DNA from 3 places in the Comamonas resistens genome. Region 3 is predicted to be linked to each of the others. Evidence: riboswitches for the same ligand, from Rfam matches in the RefSeq annotation. Region 3 holds a riboswitch; each other region holds the start of a gene.
The links. A riboswitch is a leader RNA that binds a small molecule or an ion and turns the genes downstream of it on or off. The one in region 3 is predicted to bind glycine.
Positions count from the first base shown of each region.

Region 1: linked by a shared signal. The riboswitch ahead of QMY55_RS15260 (trimeric intracellular cation channel family protein) and the one ahead of gcvT (glycine cleavage system aminomethyltransferase GcvT) in region 3 are both predicted to bind glycine.
Region 2: linked by a shared signal. The riboswitch ahead of QMY55_RS05245 (D-amino acid dehydrogenase) and the one ahead of gcvT (glycine cleavage system aminomethyltransferase GcvT) in region 3 are both predicted to bind glycine.

Region 1 is NZ_CP125947.1:3,269,495-3,274,274, reverse strand. Features, by position in the region: gene mnmC (FAD-dependent 5-carboxymethylaminomethyl-2-thiouridine(34) oxidoreductase MnmC) at 1-1,432, opposite strand, end outside; gene QMY55_RS15260 (trimeric intracellular cation channel family protein) at 1,479-2,144, opposite strand; glycine riboswitch at 2,196-2,316, opposite strand; glycine riboswitch at 2,330-2,422, opposite strand; gene QMY55_RS15255 (oxidative damage protection protein) at 2,586-2,861, opposite strand; gene QMY55_RS15250 (sulfate ABC transporter substrate-binding protein) at 3,007-4,044, shown strand; gene QMY55_RS15245 (hypothetical protein) at 4,103-4,306, shown strand; gene ssuE (NADPH-dependent FMN reductase) at 4,358-4,780, shown strand, end outside.
Region 2 is NZ_CP125947.1:1,158,250-1,163,029, reverse strand. Features, by position in the region: gene QMY55_RS05250 (amino acid permease) at 24-1,556, opposite strand; glycine riboswitch at 2,100-2,198, shown strand; glycine riboswitch at 2,199-2,319, shown strand; gene QMY55_RS05245 (D-amino acid dehydrogenase) at 2,373-3,641, shown strand; gene QMY55_RS05240 (amino acid permease) at 3,742-4,780, shown strand, end outside.
Region 3 is NZ_CP125947.1:2,789,226-2,794,005, reverse strand. Features, by position in the region: gene gcvP (aminomethyl-transferring glycine dehydrogenase) at 1-480, opposite strand, end outside; gene QMY55_RS13075 (MolR family transcriptional regulator) at 571-1,122, opposite strand; gene gcvH (glycine cleavage system protein GcvH) at 1,170-1,544, opposite strand; gene gcvT (glycine cleavage system aminomethyltransferase GcvT) at 1,664-2,803, opposite strand; glycine riboswitch at 2,882-2,996, opposite strand; glycine riboswitch at 3,014-3,126, opposite strand; gene QMY55_RS13060 (hypothetical protein) at 3,243-3,794, opposite strand; gene QMY55_RS13055 (2,4'-dihydroxyacetophenone dioxygenase family protein) at 4,004-4,537, shown strand; gene QMY55_RS13050 (MFS transporter) at 4,625-4,780, shown strand, end outside.

The DNA.
Region 1 (4,780 bases), 480 kb from region 3:
CCATGACCCACTGGCGTGCGCCCCGGCTGTCGGGAAAATCGGGCACCAGATTGCCATGACCGTTGACAGGAAAGGGCGGCATGGCGGCCTGCGTCTGCGCATCATGTTCTGCCACGCTGACCTGGCCGCGTATCGCTTGCAGTTCCCACTGCCCGGCCTCCAGGCCGCTGGCCGCCAGCAGCGGTGCAGTGGCCGGGCCCAGCGCCAGCACCAGCATCTCGGCTTCGGCCAGCGCCAGGCCTTGCTCATCCAGCGCCTGCCAGAGCCGAGCCTGGCCTGATGAGCGCCGGAGCCGGGCCACCTGGGTCTGGCCTTGCCATTGAATACCAGCTTGGTTCAACAAGGCCTTGACCAACTGGGCTGGCCGTACCCAGCCCGCCTGTGCATGCCACAAGGCATGGCTGCCCATGGGCAGATGTGCAGCCTGCAACTGTTCGGCCGTGGCGGGCAGGCTCCAGTGCAGGCCCCAGATCGATTGGGTATCGCTGCTAGCTAGCCATTGCAGCGGCAGATGTGCAGGCTGGTTCAAATCATGTTCGAGCACGCCGTCCTGCGCCCAGTCCAGGCCCGGTTGCAGCTTTTGCTGGCTGCTGAGTTGCTGCAAATTCTGGAGCGTGGTGCGCACGCCGTTGCGCGACAGGCGCGAGATCAGGCTGTCATCTGGCGAGACATGGGGGCAGAACAGGCCAGCAGGCAGACCCGATGCGCCGGCTGCGGGCTGCTCTGCCGCGTCCAGTACCGTCACCTGCCAGCCGCGCCTTGCCAGGCTGGAGGCGGCTGCAGCACCCGCAAGGCCTGCACCCAGCACCAGGCAGCGGCCCGGGGTTTGAACAGGCAGAGGCAGACCGTCAGAGCGATGACGGGGCTCCCACGCAGGGTCGTAATGCGCCATAAGGCCTGTGCCGGACATGGCTTGCTGCTTGAAACCCAGCTTGCTCAGAGCCGGCGCGAGAAGGCTTGCGGGGGCTGTCAGCAATGTGCCACGACGGCAGTGGCGGGCCAGATTCTTGAGTGCGTCATTCGTCCAGCAGCCGTCATCGGCATTGCTCAGGCTGATGCTGTCAGCGGCCAGTGGCGGCTGTCTGCGCAGCAGGTTCTGCGTATCGCCGATATAGAGTGTCAGCAGCACCTGACCCTGAGCAAATGACAGCCGGTGCACGCCGGGCAACAGGCCCCACCATTGGGCGCTCAGCTGCTGGCTCAGGGCCTGGGGCGCGCTATTGCCTGCCATGCTTTGTTGCAACTGTGCTTGGGTGGGAGGCACATCCAGCAAAGCCACAAAATGCAGAATGCGTGGGCGCTGCGGCAGTTCCTGCCATGCTGCCCAGGTCTGTAAAAAGCTCAGGCCGCAGCCGAAGTCGGTTTCCAGAACCCGCCACTGCTGGGCGTTGGAAGGCATTCCTTCAAGCAGGCGATGAACAGTTTCGGACATGGAAAACGTATGAATAGGGCGAAGAGCGCTCAAAGCCTGGGGGCAATCACTCCCAGCGCTGCTGGTAAGAAAAGACCGGCAAGCGCCACTTGAAGCGAATGGCAGCCAGACGGAAGGCCAGCCCACCGGCAAAGCAGATGATGGTGCTGATGTTCGGGCTGATATCCAGATAGCGCAGGCCCAGGAACAGCAGGCAGACCGTCAGCGAGACGCTGGCATACAGCTCGCGGCGGAAGACCACGGGAACCTGGTTGCACAGCACATCGCGCAAGATGCCGCCGCTGATGCCGGTAATCATGCCGGCCATGATGACGACGACGGTGGGGTAGCCCAGTTCCAGCGCCGTATTGCTGCCGATCAGCGAAAAAGCGATCAGGCCCATGGCGTCCAGCAACAGAAACACCTGCTTGAGCTTGACCATGTGGCGCGCAATCACCGTGGTCAGCAGGCCGAAGCTGATGACCAGATACACATATTCGGGGTGCTGAGTCCAGCCTATGGGGTAGTGGCCCAGCACCATGTCGCGGATGGTGCCGCCGCCCAGAGCGGTGACAAAAGCGATGACGACCACGCCAAAGATGTCCATATTGCGTCGGCCCGCAGCCAGGGCGCCCGACATGGCTTCCGCCGTGATGGCCACCAGATAGATGACCAGCATGACGGTGAAATTGGAAGCCTGGAACGAGTCCAGCAGGGATACGGAGGGAAGCATGAAGGCACTTGAAAATAGACCAGCCACTCACATCAGCGGAATGCCTGGTTTGCCTCTCCCGCTGTCCTTTGTACCTGAGAGTTGCGCACGCGGTCCTGCTGCGTGCTTGCCCCTTCGGTGAGCCCTGCTGCATTTTGCTTTCAGCGGCGGGCTGCTCTCCAGTTGGCGATATCCGGATCGGTTCAGATCCACCTGCGGTACTTTTTGCCTGAGCGATTATGGGAGTTTGCGCCTTCGGCGGGAACCGTTGAAGGGTTCCGCTCTCCCGCAGGATGGCCGGGATTCTAGCCAGTTTCTAGGATGGACTCGGGTTTGTACTGAGTTGGATTGACTGGTTTTTGCGCAGGGCCAGGGCTTGGCGCGGCTGGCCAGGCCGTCATCCCTGAACAAAAAAAGCCCTGAGGCCAAAACCCCAGGGCTTCTTCGCAGAACGTGCAGGACTTACTGCTCGCTGGGCGGCACATAGCCTTGCGCAGCATCGGCACCAGAGCCAAAGAAATGGTTTTCCATCTGGCGCGCCAGGTACTGGCGGGCGCGGGCGTCGGCCAGGTTCAGGCGGTTTTCATTGATCAGCATGGTCTGGTGCTTGAGCCAGTCGGCCCAGGCCTGCTTGCTCACGCTTTCGTAAATGCGCTTGCCCAGCTCGCCGGGAGCGGGGGGGAAGTCCAGGCCTTCAGCATCCTGGCCCAGCTTGATGCAATGAACGGTACGTGCCATGTCGAGTGTCCTCTTGTTTGATCTCAGATGTTTGGGTAATAACAAACTGAAATCTTAGTAGTTTGAGTTTTAAGACTGTGGTTGAAGAATGCATAGCAACGGGGGAGAAGCCCGTTTCCCATTCACTCCAAGAACACGCAGTCACATGAAAAATCGCCGCAACTTTATCAAGTTTCCCCTGGCCGCCGGTCTGATCGCTGGCTTGTCCCTATCTGTTTTGCCAACATTGCCCGCCCATGCACAAGGCGCGGCACCCGTGCAACTGCTCAATGTCTCCTATGACCCGACCCGCGAGCTGTATGTGAACTTCAACCAGGCGTTTGCCAAGCACTGGAAAGCCACGCAAAAACAGGACGTGAGCATCAAGCAGTCGCATGGCGGCTCGGGCAAGCAGGCGCGCTCCATCATTGATGGCATCGAGGCCGATGTAGCCACGCTGGCGCTGGCAGGCGATATCGACGCGCTGGTCAAGAACGGCAGCGTCAAGCCCGACTGGCAAAAGCGCCTGCCCCACAACAGCGCGCCCTATAACTCGACCATCGTGTTCCTGGTGCGCACTGGCAACCCCAAGGCCATCAAGGACTGGGATGATCTGGTCAAGCCGGGCACACAGGTGATCACGCCCAACCCCAAGACCTCGGGCGGCGCGCGCTGGAACTATCTGGCGGCCTGGGAATTTGCCAAGCGCAAATATGGCGGCGAGGCCGGCGCCAGGGACTTCATCACCAAGCTCTACAAGAACGTGCCCGTGCTGGATACCGGTGCGCGCGGCTCCACCGTGACTTTTGTGCAGCGCAATCTGGGCGATGTGCTGCTGGCCTGGGAGAACGAGGCCTATCTGGCGCTCAAGGAGTTTGGTCCGGAGAAATTCCAGATCGTCGTGCCATCGCTGTCCATCCTGGCCGAGCCTTCGGTGGCCGTGGTGGACAAGGTGGTCGACAAAAAGGGCACGCGTGCCGTGGCCGAGGCCTATCTGAAGTATCTGTACTCCGAAGAAGGTCAGCGCATCGCCGGCCAGAACTTCTACCGCCCCACGGATGCCAAGGTGGCCGGCGAGTTTGCCAAGCAATTCCCCAAGCTGGAACTGTTCACCATCGACCAGGCGTTCGGCGGCTGGGCTGCGGCGGACAAGGCGCACTTTGCCGACGGCGGCAGCTTCGACCAGATCTACACCAAGAAGTAAGCACAGCGCGGCGGGCTGGCCCGCCGCACACCAGGTCACAGCAAAAAAGGAGCGGGTTATGAGCAATTTCTGGAGCCGTCTGGGGCAGTCTTTCTTGAGCGCGGGAGCGATGAATGCGCGCCAGCCGCTGCTGGCGTGGGAGGCTTCGTGGGATGAGGCCGAGGCATTGATTGCCAGCGGCAAGCTGTGGCCTGAGCCACCGCAAACCCAGGCCGGAGGCAGGGCCCAGGAGGCATCCTCCAGCACGGTGCAAGCCCCCTGAGGTATTGCCTGCTAACAGCTCTTAACGCAGCTACAAACATCAAGCCAAGCCATGTCGATTTTGCTGATTGCCGGTAGTCCCACACAGCCCTCGCGCTCCACAGCCTTGCTGAGCGCCGTGGCAGCCCGCCTGCAGGCGCAGGGCCTGAGCACCGAGCCCTTGCTGCAGCTCAGGCAACTGGACTCTGAAGCCCTGTTGCAAGCCCGGTTTGACCACCCTGAAATTCGCGCCGTGAGCGAGCGCGTGGCCCGCGCCGATGCGGTGGTGGTGGCCACGCCCGTTTACAAGGCTGCCTATAGCGGCCTGCTCAAGGTTTTTCTGGATGTCCTGCCCCAGACGGCCTTCAAGGGCAAGCGCGTGCTGCCCCTGGCCACAGGCGGCAGCCCTCACCACATGCTGGCGCTGGACTATGCGCTGCGTCCCGTGCTGCAGTCGCTGGGTGCCAGCCATATTTTGCCCGGCATCTATGCCACC
Region 2 (4,780 bases), 1.6 Mb from region 3:
TGATGCCATCGGCCCCGGGAGCTTTATCTGGCGGCGGCTTCACGGCGCAGCTCATCCACCTCTTCAAAGCGCATATCGGCATAGCGGACCCAGGTCTTGCGCTTGACCAGCCAGTAGCCCAGCCAGCACAGCAGGAACAAGGGAATGCCCAGATAGGTGGAGATCACACCACCCCAGTCGATGCGCTCTTCGAGGAAGGCCTGATAGTTCTGACCCAGCGTCACCACCAGGCACAGCACAAAGGCAAAGATCGGGCCGAAGGGAAAGGCGCCGGCCTTGTAGGGCAGCAGGCCCACATCATGACCATGCATGACATAACCGCGGCGGAAGCGATAGTGGCTGACGGCAATGCCCAGCCAGACGATGAACTCCGTCATGCCGGCCAGATTCAGCAGCCAGATATAGACGGCCTGCGGGCTGTAGAGCGAGGAAAACAGGCACAGGCTGGCCACCAGCGTGCTGCCGACCAGGGCCACCAGGGGCACGCCGTTCTTCGTCAGCCTGGCAAACATGCGCGGTGCATTGCCCTCGGTCGCCATGTTGTAGAGCATGCGCGTGGCCGCATACATGCCCGAGTTACCGGCGGACAGCACCGAGGTCAGAATCACCGCATTCATCACCGTCGCCGCCGACAGCAGGCCCGCATGCTGGAACACCAGCGTGAAGGGGCTGACGGCAATGTCGGCCACGTCGGTGCGCAGCAGCTGCGGATCGGTATAGGGAATCAGAAAGCCGATGACGATGATGGCCAGCACATAGAACAGCAGAATGCGCCAGAACACCTTGCGAATGGCACGCGGCACGTTCTCGCGCGGGTTTTCGGATTCGCCCGCTGCCACGCCCACCAGCTCCGTGCCCTGGAAGGAATAGGCCACGATCATGGCCACGCCCACAAAGGTGGCGAAATTGCCGACGAAAGGCGCGTCGCCCGTGGTCCAGTTTTCAAAGCCGGGCACATGGCCGTTGCTGACGATGCCGAACAGAATCAGCACACCCGTGATCAGGAATGCCACCACGGCCAGCACCTTGATCAGCGCGAACCAGTATTCGGCCTCGGCAAAGCCGCGCGCCGAGAAGGCATTGAGCCCCACCATGAGCAGCAGGAACAAGAGGCTCCAGATGATGCCCGGCACATCGGGGAACCAGTAGGCCATGACCAGTTGCGAGGCCACCAGGTCCACCGCCACCACCACGGCCCAGCTGAACCAGAAGTTCCAGCCCAGCGCAAAGCCGAAGCCGCGATCCACATAGCGCGAGGCATAGGTCGAAAAAGAACCGGCGACAGGCATGAACGCCGCGAGTTCGCCCAGGCTGGTCATGATGTAGTACACCATGATGCCGATGAGCAGATAGGTCAGTACCGCGCCACCAGGACCGATCTGGGCGATGGCCGAGCCGGAGGCCACAAACAGGCCCGTGCCGATGGCCCCGCCAATGGCAATCATGCTCAGGTGACGCTGCTTGAGCACCCGGTGCAGCCGGGGTTGCTCGCTGTCACTGCTGCAAGAGGCCTGCACCGTCTGCGTGGGCTGCTGGCCGGAGTTGGGTTGGGACATAAGTCTTGTTGTCTTGGTTTGCGCCTGTTCAAGCCAAAGCACCAAACCATCCCGCAGGCGCTGCTGCATGCAACGCAAAAAAGCGACCATTGCGATCGCAGACAACAAGGACAAAGGAACAAAGCCATGAGGCAGAACGCGATGGCGGCAGATAAGCCGGCTGCACTCTGTATCGGTAGCCACCCCAGTCGGGTGCTTCAAAGGTCGGGCGCAGATATCACCAGACCCCTTGACAGGCAAAACCCGTATTCTGCCCAAAACCCCGTCCCGCCACTTTGGCCCCGGTCAATGCAATGACGGGCTCTGGGGCTGCTCCAGCTCGCTTGACAGAGTGATTTGCTATGAAAGTACAAGCATCTATCGCTTTGTCTGCATCACTTTTCTGGTTTTTTATTCATGTAACCCTGGGGCACAAAGCGTCATCAGCTATCCAAAGCAGAGCGCTATTCGAAGACATTGCCACCACGTCAGCATTTGTAAGTCTAGAAAACCCGTATATCCAATGACTGGCGTTCTTTCTACATTTGCTCGCAGGCTTTCAGCCCGGTGATATCGAGAGAGACTGCCACTCGTCAAAAAGCAGGCAGCGCCGAAGGAGCAACCGCCCCGGAAACTCTCAGGCAAAAGGATCGGCATCACCGTTTCACACACTCTGAAGAATGTCCGGACGTCATCGTCCGCCGGGCATACCGAAGGAGCAAGCGAGCAGCGCCCCAGGGCATCTGCCTCGTGAATCTCTCAGGTCCAGAACAGAGGGGGCGTCCGCTGCGCATATCGCGCACGGGCTCCACCTTTGACGTATCTGGAATCTGAATCATGAAGACAATCGCCGTCATCGGTGGTGGCATCACGGGCGTGACCACCGCCTATGCCCTCGCACGCCGCGGATTTTCCGTCACCCTGTTCGAGAAGCAGCGCTATGCCGCCATGGAGACCTCGTTCGCCAATGGCGGACAACTCTCGGCATCGAACGCCGAGGTCTGGACCCACTGGTCCACCATCCTCAAGGGCCTGAAGTGGATGCTCAAGAGCGATGCTCCGCTGCTGCTCAACCCCAAGCCCAGCTGGCACAAGATTTCCTGGTTCTGCCAGTTTCTGGCAGCCATTCCTCACTACGAGAAAAACACGGTCGAAACCGCGCGCCTAGCCATTGCGGCGCGCGAACATCTGTTCACCTGGGCCGAACGCGAAGGCATTGATTTCGACCTCAAAAAGCAGGGCATCTTGCATATCTATCGCGACCAGGCGGGCTTTGAACATGCGGGCAGGGTTTCGCAGTTGCTGGCCAAAGGCGGACTGGAGCGCCGTGCCGTCACTCCCGATGAAATGCATGCCATCGAGCCCACGCTGTCGGGCAAGTTCTATGGCGGCTACTTCACCGAAAGCGATTCCACCGGCGACATCCACAAGTTCACCAGCGGCCTGGCTGCTGCCTGCGAACGACTGGGCGTGCAATGCCGCTACGACCAGGAGATCGTGGCGGTGGACAGCAACGGCAAGCAGGCCAGCGTGACCGTGCGCCAAGGCGCGGAAACCGCGACCTCGACCTTCGACGCCATGGTGGTCTGCGCCGGCACGGCCAGCCGCGCGCTGGCCAGCCAGCTCGGCGACAGTGTCAACATCTATCCGGTCAAAGGCTACTCCATCACCGTCAATCTGCCCGATGCAGCCAGCCGCGCCGCAGCTCCCGTGGTCAGCCTGCTCGATGACGAAACCAAGCTGGTCACCAGCCGTCTCGGTGACGATCGCTTCCGCGTGGCCGGCACGGCCGAGTTCAACGGCTACAACAAGGACATCCGCGCCGACCGCATTCGCCCGCTCATCGAATGGGTGCAGCAATGCTTTCCGGGCGTCAGCACACGCAGCGTCGTGCCCTGGGCCGGTCTGCGCCCCATGATGCCGGACATGCTGCCGCGCGTGGGACGCGGCAACAAGCCCTGCGTGTTCTACAACACCGGCCACGGCCATCTGGGCTGGACCTTGTCGGCCATCACTGCCGACATGGTGGGCGATGTCGTGCTGCAGTCCATGGGCAGCACCAGCAGACAGCCCCGACCGGCCACGCTGACCACCGCTCGCGCCTGAGCACCACCTGAAAACCTCACCAACAAGCCAGACACGGCAGCCGCAGCGCCCCGTGAGGGGCGACTGTTGCCGTGTGAATGGCAAAACGGAGACATACAACATGAGCCGAAATCATCCAATCGCAGCCGGGGAGTCGCTGCAGCAGACAGGGGAGCTGGAGCGCGGCCTCAAGGACCGGCATATCCAGCTGATCGCCCTGGGTGGCGCCATTGGCGTGGGCCTGTTCCTGGGCTCGGCCAAGGCCATTCACAAAGCCGGGCCGCTGCTGCTGGTCAGCTACGCCATTGCCGGGCTGGCCATCTTCTTCATCATGCGGGCGCTGGGCGAGCTGCTGGTGCACCGCCCGGTGGCTGGCTCTTTTGCCACCTATGCCGAAACCTACGTCAGCCCCTGGGCTGGATTCGTCACCGGCTGGACCTACTGGTTCACCTGGGTGGTGACGGGCATGGCCGAGCTCACGGCCATAGGCATCTACACCCACTACTGGTTTCCGGCCATTCCGCAATGGGTTCCGGCGCTCGCCACCCTGGCCCTGCTGCTGGGCGTGAATCTGATTGCGGTCAAGGTCTTTGGCGAGCTGGAATTCTGGTTCGCGCTGATCAAGGTCGTGACCATTGTGGCCACGCTGGTGCTGGGCGTGGCCATCATCACCACGGGCTGGGGCCCGCTGGGCCAGACCGCCAGCTTCTCCAATCTCTGGTCGCACGGCGGCTTTGCGCCCATGGGCATGGTCGGCGTGGTCTTCACCTTGCAGATAGCCTGCTTTGCCTATACCGGCGTGGAGCTGATAGGTGTGACTGCCGGTGAGGCCGAGTCGCCCGAGAAGGTGCTGCCCAAAGCCACCAACAGCATCGTCTACCGCATCCTGATCTTCTACGTCGGCGCCCTGGTGGTCATCATGTCGCTGGTACCCTGGAACGAGCTGAGTCCCGACATGAGCCCCTTCGTCCATGTCTTCGACAAGCTGGGCATTCCTGCCGCTGCCGGCATCATCAACTTCGTGGTCATCACCGCCGCAGCCTCTTCGTGCAACAGCGGCATCTTCAGCACGGGCCGCATGCTCTACACGCTGGCGCAATTCAAGCAGGCGCCCGCCCGCCTGGGCAAGGTCAATTCACGCCATGTGCCGGCCGCCGGCA
Region 3 (4,780 bases):
GGCCGTGGCCTCGTCCAGCATGGAGGCGTTGGCGATAGGCATGCCGGTCAGGTCGGTCACCATGGTCTGGAAGTTGACCAGTGCCTCCATGCGGCCTTGCGAAATTTCGGCCTGATAAGGGGTGTAGGCCGTGTACCAGGCGGGGTTTTCGAGGATGTTGCGCAGGATGACACCCGGTGTGTGCGTGCCGTAGTAGCCCTGGCCGATAAAACTTTTCAGAACCTGGTTCTTGCCGGCGATGGTCTTGAGCTCGGCCAGTGCAGCGGCTTCGGTCACCGGAGCGGGAAGATCCATGGGCTTGGCGCGAGCGATGGAGTCGGGCATCACATCGCGAATCAAGGCATCCAATGTGGGCTTGCCGATGGCGGCCAGCATTTTCTGTTGCTCATCGGCATCTGGGCCGATATGGCGGGGAATGAATTCGCTCGCGTTTTCCAGAGACTCCAGCGAAGCGACAGGGGCGGGGGGCGACATCAGCATGGGAGGGACCTATTCTCAAATACTGTGACTGACAGTTTGCATGCCGGGCATGCGTGAATGCCATATGCCTCAAGACATACAGCCGGTGCTTCAAGCAGCGCTGGCTTGTTCCAGCGCGGTGTTCATCAGAGCCAGGCGTTCGCTTTCCTGGTCGGCATATTCCCAATCGGGATATTTGCTGCGTGCCACGGTGTTCAGCCATTGCTGGCAGGCCAGGGCAAGCAGGGCCTGCTTTTGCAGATCGGCATCGATGCTGCCGGTGATCTTGAGCTGACCAAAGGCAGTGGCCACATGGGCGCGGCAGACCGAGCGCAGATAGCTCTGGTTCATGTCATCGCGAGCCAGCCACTGGGCCCTGGCCGCATCGTCACGGGTCAGCATATCCTTGGGCACAGGCAGATCCCAGTCGCTCAGTTGCTGGCGCAGAAAGCGCGAAGCCTTGACGGGCTTGCCGTGCGCCTGCTCCTGATACCACTCTTCAAGAGCGGCCAGGGTGTCGCTGCCGTCATCATTGCCGAAGGGGCTGAAATCATCGCCGCAGTCGTAATAGAAGTCCTGACCTGCAATGCGCACAAAGGCCGGATGGCTGGTTTCGCGAGCAAGGCCGACTTCAGAGTCGTCGAAGTACAAAGTGGTGTTCATGGCAGCATGCAAAAACGGCCTTTGCAATGCAAAGGCCGTTGATATGCTTAGTTGTCCTTGGCGAAATCGTTGTAGGCGGTCTCTTCCATCAGGCCTTCGAGCTCGCCCACATTGCTCATCTTGACCTTGAAGAACCAGCCCGCAGCCAGCGGGTCGCTGTTGGCGAGCGAAGGGTCATCGCGCAGGGCTTCGTTGACTTCGACGATCTCGCCGGTCACGGGCATATAGACGTCGGCTGCCGCCTTGACGGACTCGACCACGCCAGCCACATCGCCGGCCTTGAAGGTGGCGCCCACGGCAGGCAGGTCCACAAACACAACATCGCCCAGCGCGTCTTGCGCATGAACGGTGATGCCGACGATGGCGGCATTGGTGTCAGCGGCGTTGATCCACTCGTGTTCTTTGGAAAACTTGATGCTCATGGAGGCTCCAGATGGGGGATTCAGGGGGAATCAGAGATTTGAGAAAGGTCCAGTGCGCACTTTAGCGGCGTTCTGAGCACTGTTCGGCAAACTGGTCTGTCTCTTGTGCGTGGGCAGGCTTAGCCGCGGAAGTAGTTGGTGGGCACGAACGGTGTGGCCACAACTTTCATGGGCACGGGCTTGCCGCGCACCATGGCAAAGATTTCGGTGCCCGCGGTCGCGTAGTCAGGCTCTACATAGGCCAATGCCACGGGCTGGTTCAGCGTGGGGCTGAGCAGGCCGCTGGTGATGTGGCCTATGTGCTGACCGTCCATGTTTTCCAGCACCGCAGGTTCGCGCACGGGAATACGCTCGAGTGCAATCAGACCCACGCGCTTGCGCTTGAGTTGTTCGGGATTCTGCAACTGCTCCAGCACGATGCTTGCGCCGGGAAAGCCGCCTTCGCGCTCTCCGTCGCTGCGGCGCACTTTCTGGATGGCCCAGTTCAGAGCGCCTTCCACCGGGGTGGTCGTGGTATCTATGTCATTGCCATAGAGACACAATCCTGCCTCCAGGCGCAGCGAATTGCGCGCGCCCAGGCCCACAGGCGCCACTTCGGGCTGAGCCAGCAGGGCTTCGGCAAAGGCTTGGGCAGCATCACCTGGCAGCGAAATTTCAAAACCGTCCTCGCCCGTATAGCCACTGCGCGTGATGTAGAAGTCCTGGGCCTGCCAGCTGAAATGATTGCCGGTCATGAAGACCAGGGTGTTGACGCCCGGAATCAGGCGCTCGAGCACGCTTGCCGCTTTGGGGCCCTGCAGTGCCAGCAGGGCGCGATCGGGCAGGGGAATGACTTCGCAGCGCTGACCGATATGCGCCTGGATATGGGCGATGTCGGCCTGCTTGCAGGCACCGTTGACGATAAGGAACAAGTCATCGCCACGGTTGACGAACATCAGGTCGTCCAGAATGCCGCCTTGCTCATTGAGCAGCAGGCCGTAGCGCTGCTTGTGCAGGCCCAGGCCTATGACATCCACGGGCATCAGCGACTCCAGCGCGGCGGCGGCATCGGGGCCGCGCAACAGCAACTGGCCCATGTGCGAAACATCGAACAGGCCGGCGGCCTTGCGGGTATGCAAATGTTCGGCCATCAGCCCCTGCGGATACTGCACCGGCATGGAGTAACCGGCGAACGGTACCATGCGGGCGCCCAGTTTCTGATGCAGGGCAAACAGCGGTGTGGAACGCAGATCGGAATCGGAAGAAGTGGCAGCAGTCACAGGCAAGCGCTCCGGTGGTCAAACCAAGATGAGTGGCCATGCACGGCTGAACCCCAAAGGTCATGCCGTGAATGGCGGGCTTGCCCTGCTGTCCGCTTTACCTGAGAGATTCACCACGCGATGAACACGAGTGGTTTGCTCCTTCGGTGGATGCCAGCGCTGGTGTCTGGCATCTCTCTCCAGCAAGGAACGCTGGGCCTTATTGGCTTGCAGCGCTTGTCAGTCCTTTTGCCTGAGCGTTTTGACAGCCGCTATGAGCTGTCTGCGCCTTCGGCGGTGCCGGACGGCTTGAAGCCGCTGGCACTCTCTCCTGACCAGTGGAATTCTAGCTGCCGAATACCAGGCCGCACCACTGCAATTTGCCGGATATGGGGTTTTCGATGAAGGAAAAACAAGAGTAGCCAGCATCTATGTTTCTCGGGACGAGGATACAAAGGTCCTAAGGTGCGCTATCCGGGCCTGCAGGGATGGGCTGGGGTGGGAATATCAGCTCATAGGGCTGCTCGACGCAGCTGGTGACGGCATGGCCCTGGCGCATGCCGGGCTTGAACTTCCAGCTCCTGAGCGACTGTGTGATGGCTTTCACGATACGCGGATCGGTATCGGCAGGCAGATAGGCCACACGGCCCAATTCGCCCTGAGGTGTCACTTCAAGCCTAAACACCACCATGGTGCGCAAGCCGTCGGGAAACCAGTTGGCGCGAATGACCGGCGATTTGCGGTAACGGGCCTGTGGGCCCGGGTCCATCTGGCTTGAGGGCGTGCAATCGGCAGTGACCCAGGCCGGCCAGTCCGGGCGTTTGTCGCTCGAAGCCAATGATGCAGGTGTCGGTGTCGACTTGGGCTCGATTGCCGGTATGGGCTGCGATGGGTCCGTCTGTTGCGAAACGGCGGTATTGCCGCCAGGCGGCGTGCTGCAGCCAGCCAGCAGCAGGGTGCCCAGTGCGATGCCGAAGACGGCGAGATGGCGTGAAGTGCGCGAAATTTCCATGGCGACATTCTCGGTCAGGTCCTGGGCATTTCCGATATTGCTCGTGGTATGGATCGATCTGATGCGGAGGGGCTGGCCGCATTCATGTTCAGGTGCGTTATTTCAAGGCGTGTCCAAACGAGTCAAACGCCATGTCCGGCAGAGGAAAATCAGAAATTTTCTGATGGATAGGATTATGACGTCCGTCAATTTTTATCCAAGGAGACAAAATGCCTGAAAAAGCCACGAATGAATTCTGGAAATATCTGAAGCCTATTCCCAATTGCTTTCAGCCTGATGCGCAACCGGAGGTTTATATACAGAATGCGCCTACTGAAGATGAACGCTATTACGTTCCTTTCACCGAAACTGTTTTCTCTCGGCCCCTCTGGATTTCTCCATCGCAAAATAAGTGGTGCGATATCCTGATGGCCAAGGAAGCTGGCTTGGTGAATCGCCATTACCATCCGCACGAAGTATTCGCCTATACCATTTCCGGGAAGTGGGGCTATCTGGAGCATGACTGGACGGCCCACGCCGGAGACTTTGTCTACGAGACGCCTGGCGAAGGCCACACGCTGGTGGCCTATGAGCACGAGCAGCCCATGCGAGCATTCTTTATCGTCAAGGGGCCGTTGATCTGGCTGGATGAGGATGGCAAACCCGATGGATATTTTGACGTCCACAGCTATATCGACCTATGCCGAAAGCATTATGAGAAGGTCGGTATAGGTGCAGATTATGTGGATACGCTTTTCCGTTAATTATTAAAAATATCAACAATCCATCAAAAAAATGCGGGCATTTCATGTGAGGTGAAGTAGCACGTCAAAGAAGGTATGGAGCGAGACATGAATAATCAAGATGAAAACCGGAAGAGCGGGTGGATGAGCTATGAGAACAAGCTGCTGCTCATTCTATTCTTCACTTTCGGCATTGTATTTTTCGACCGGCTGGCGCTGTCATTTCTATTTCCCTTTGTTTCCAATGAGCTGGATCTGAATAAT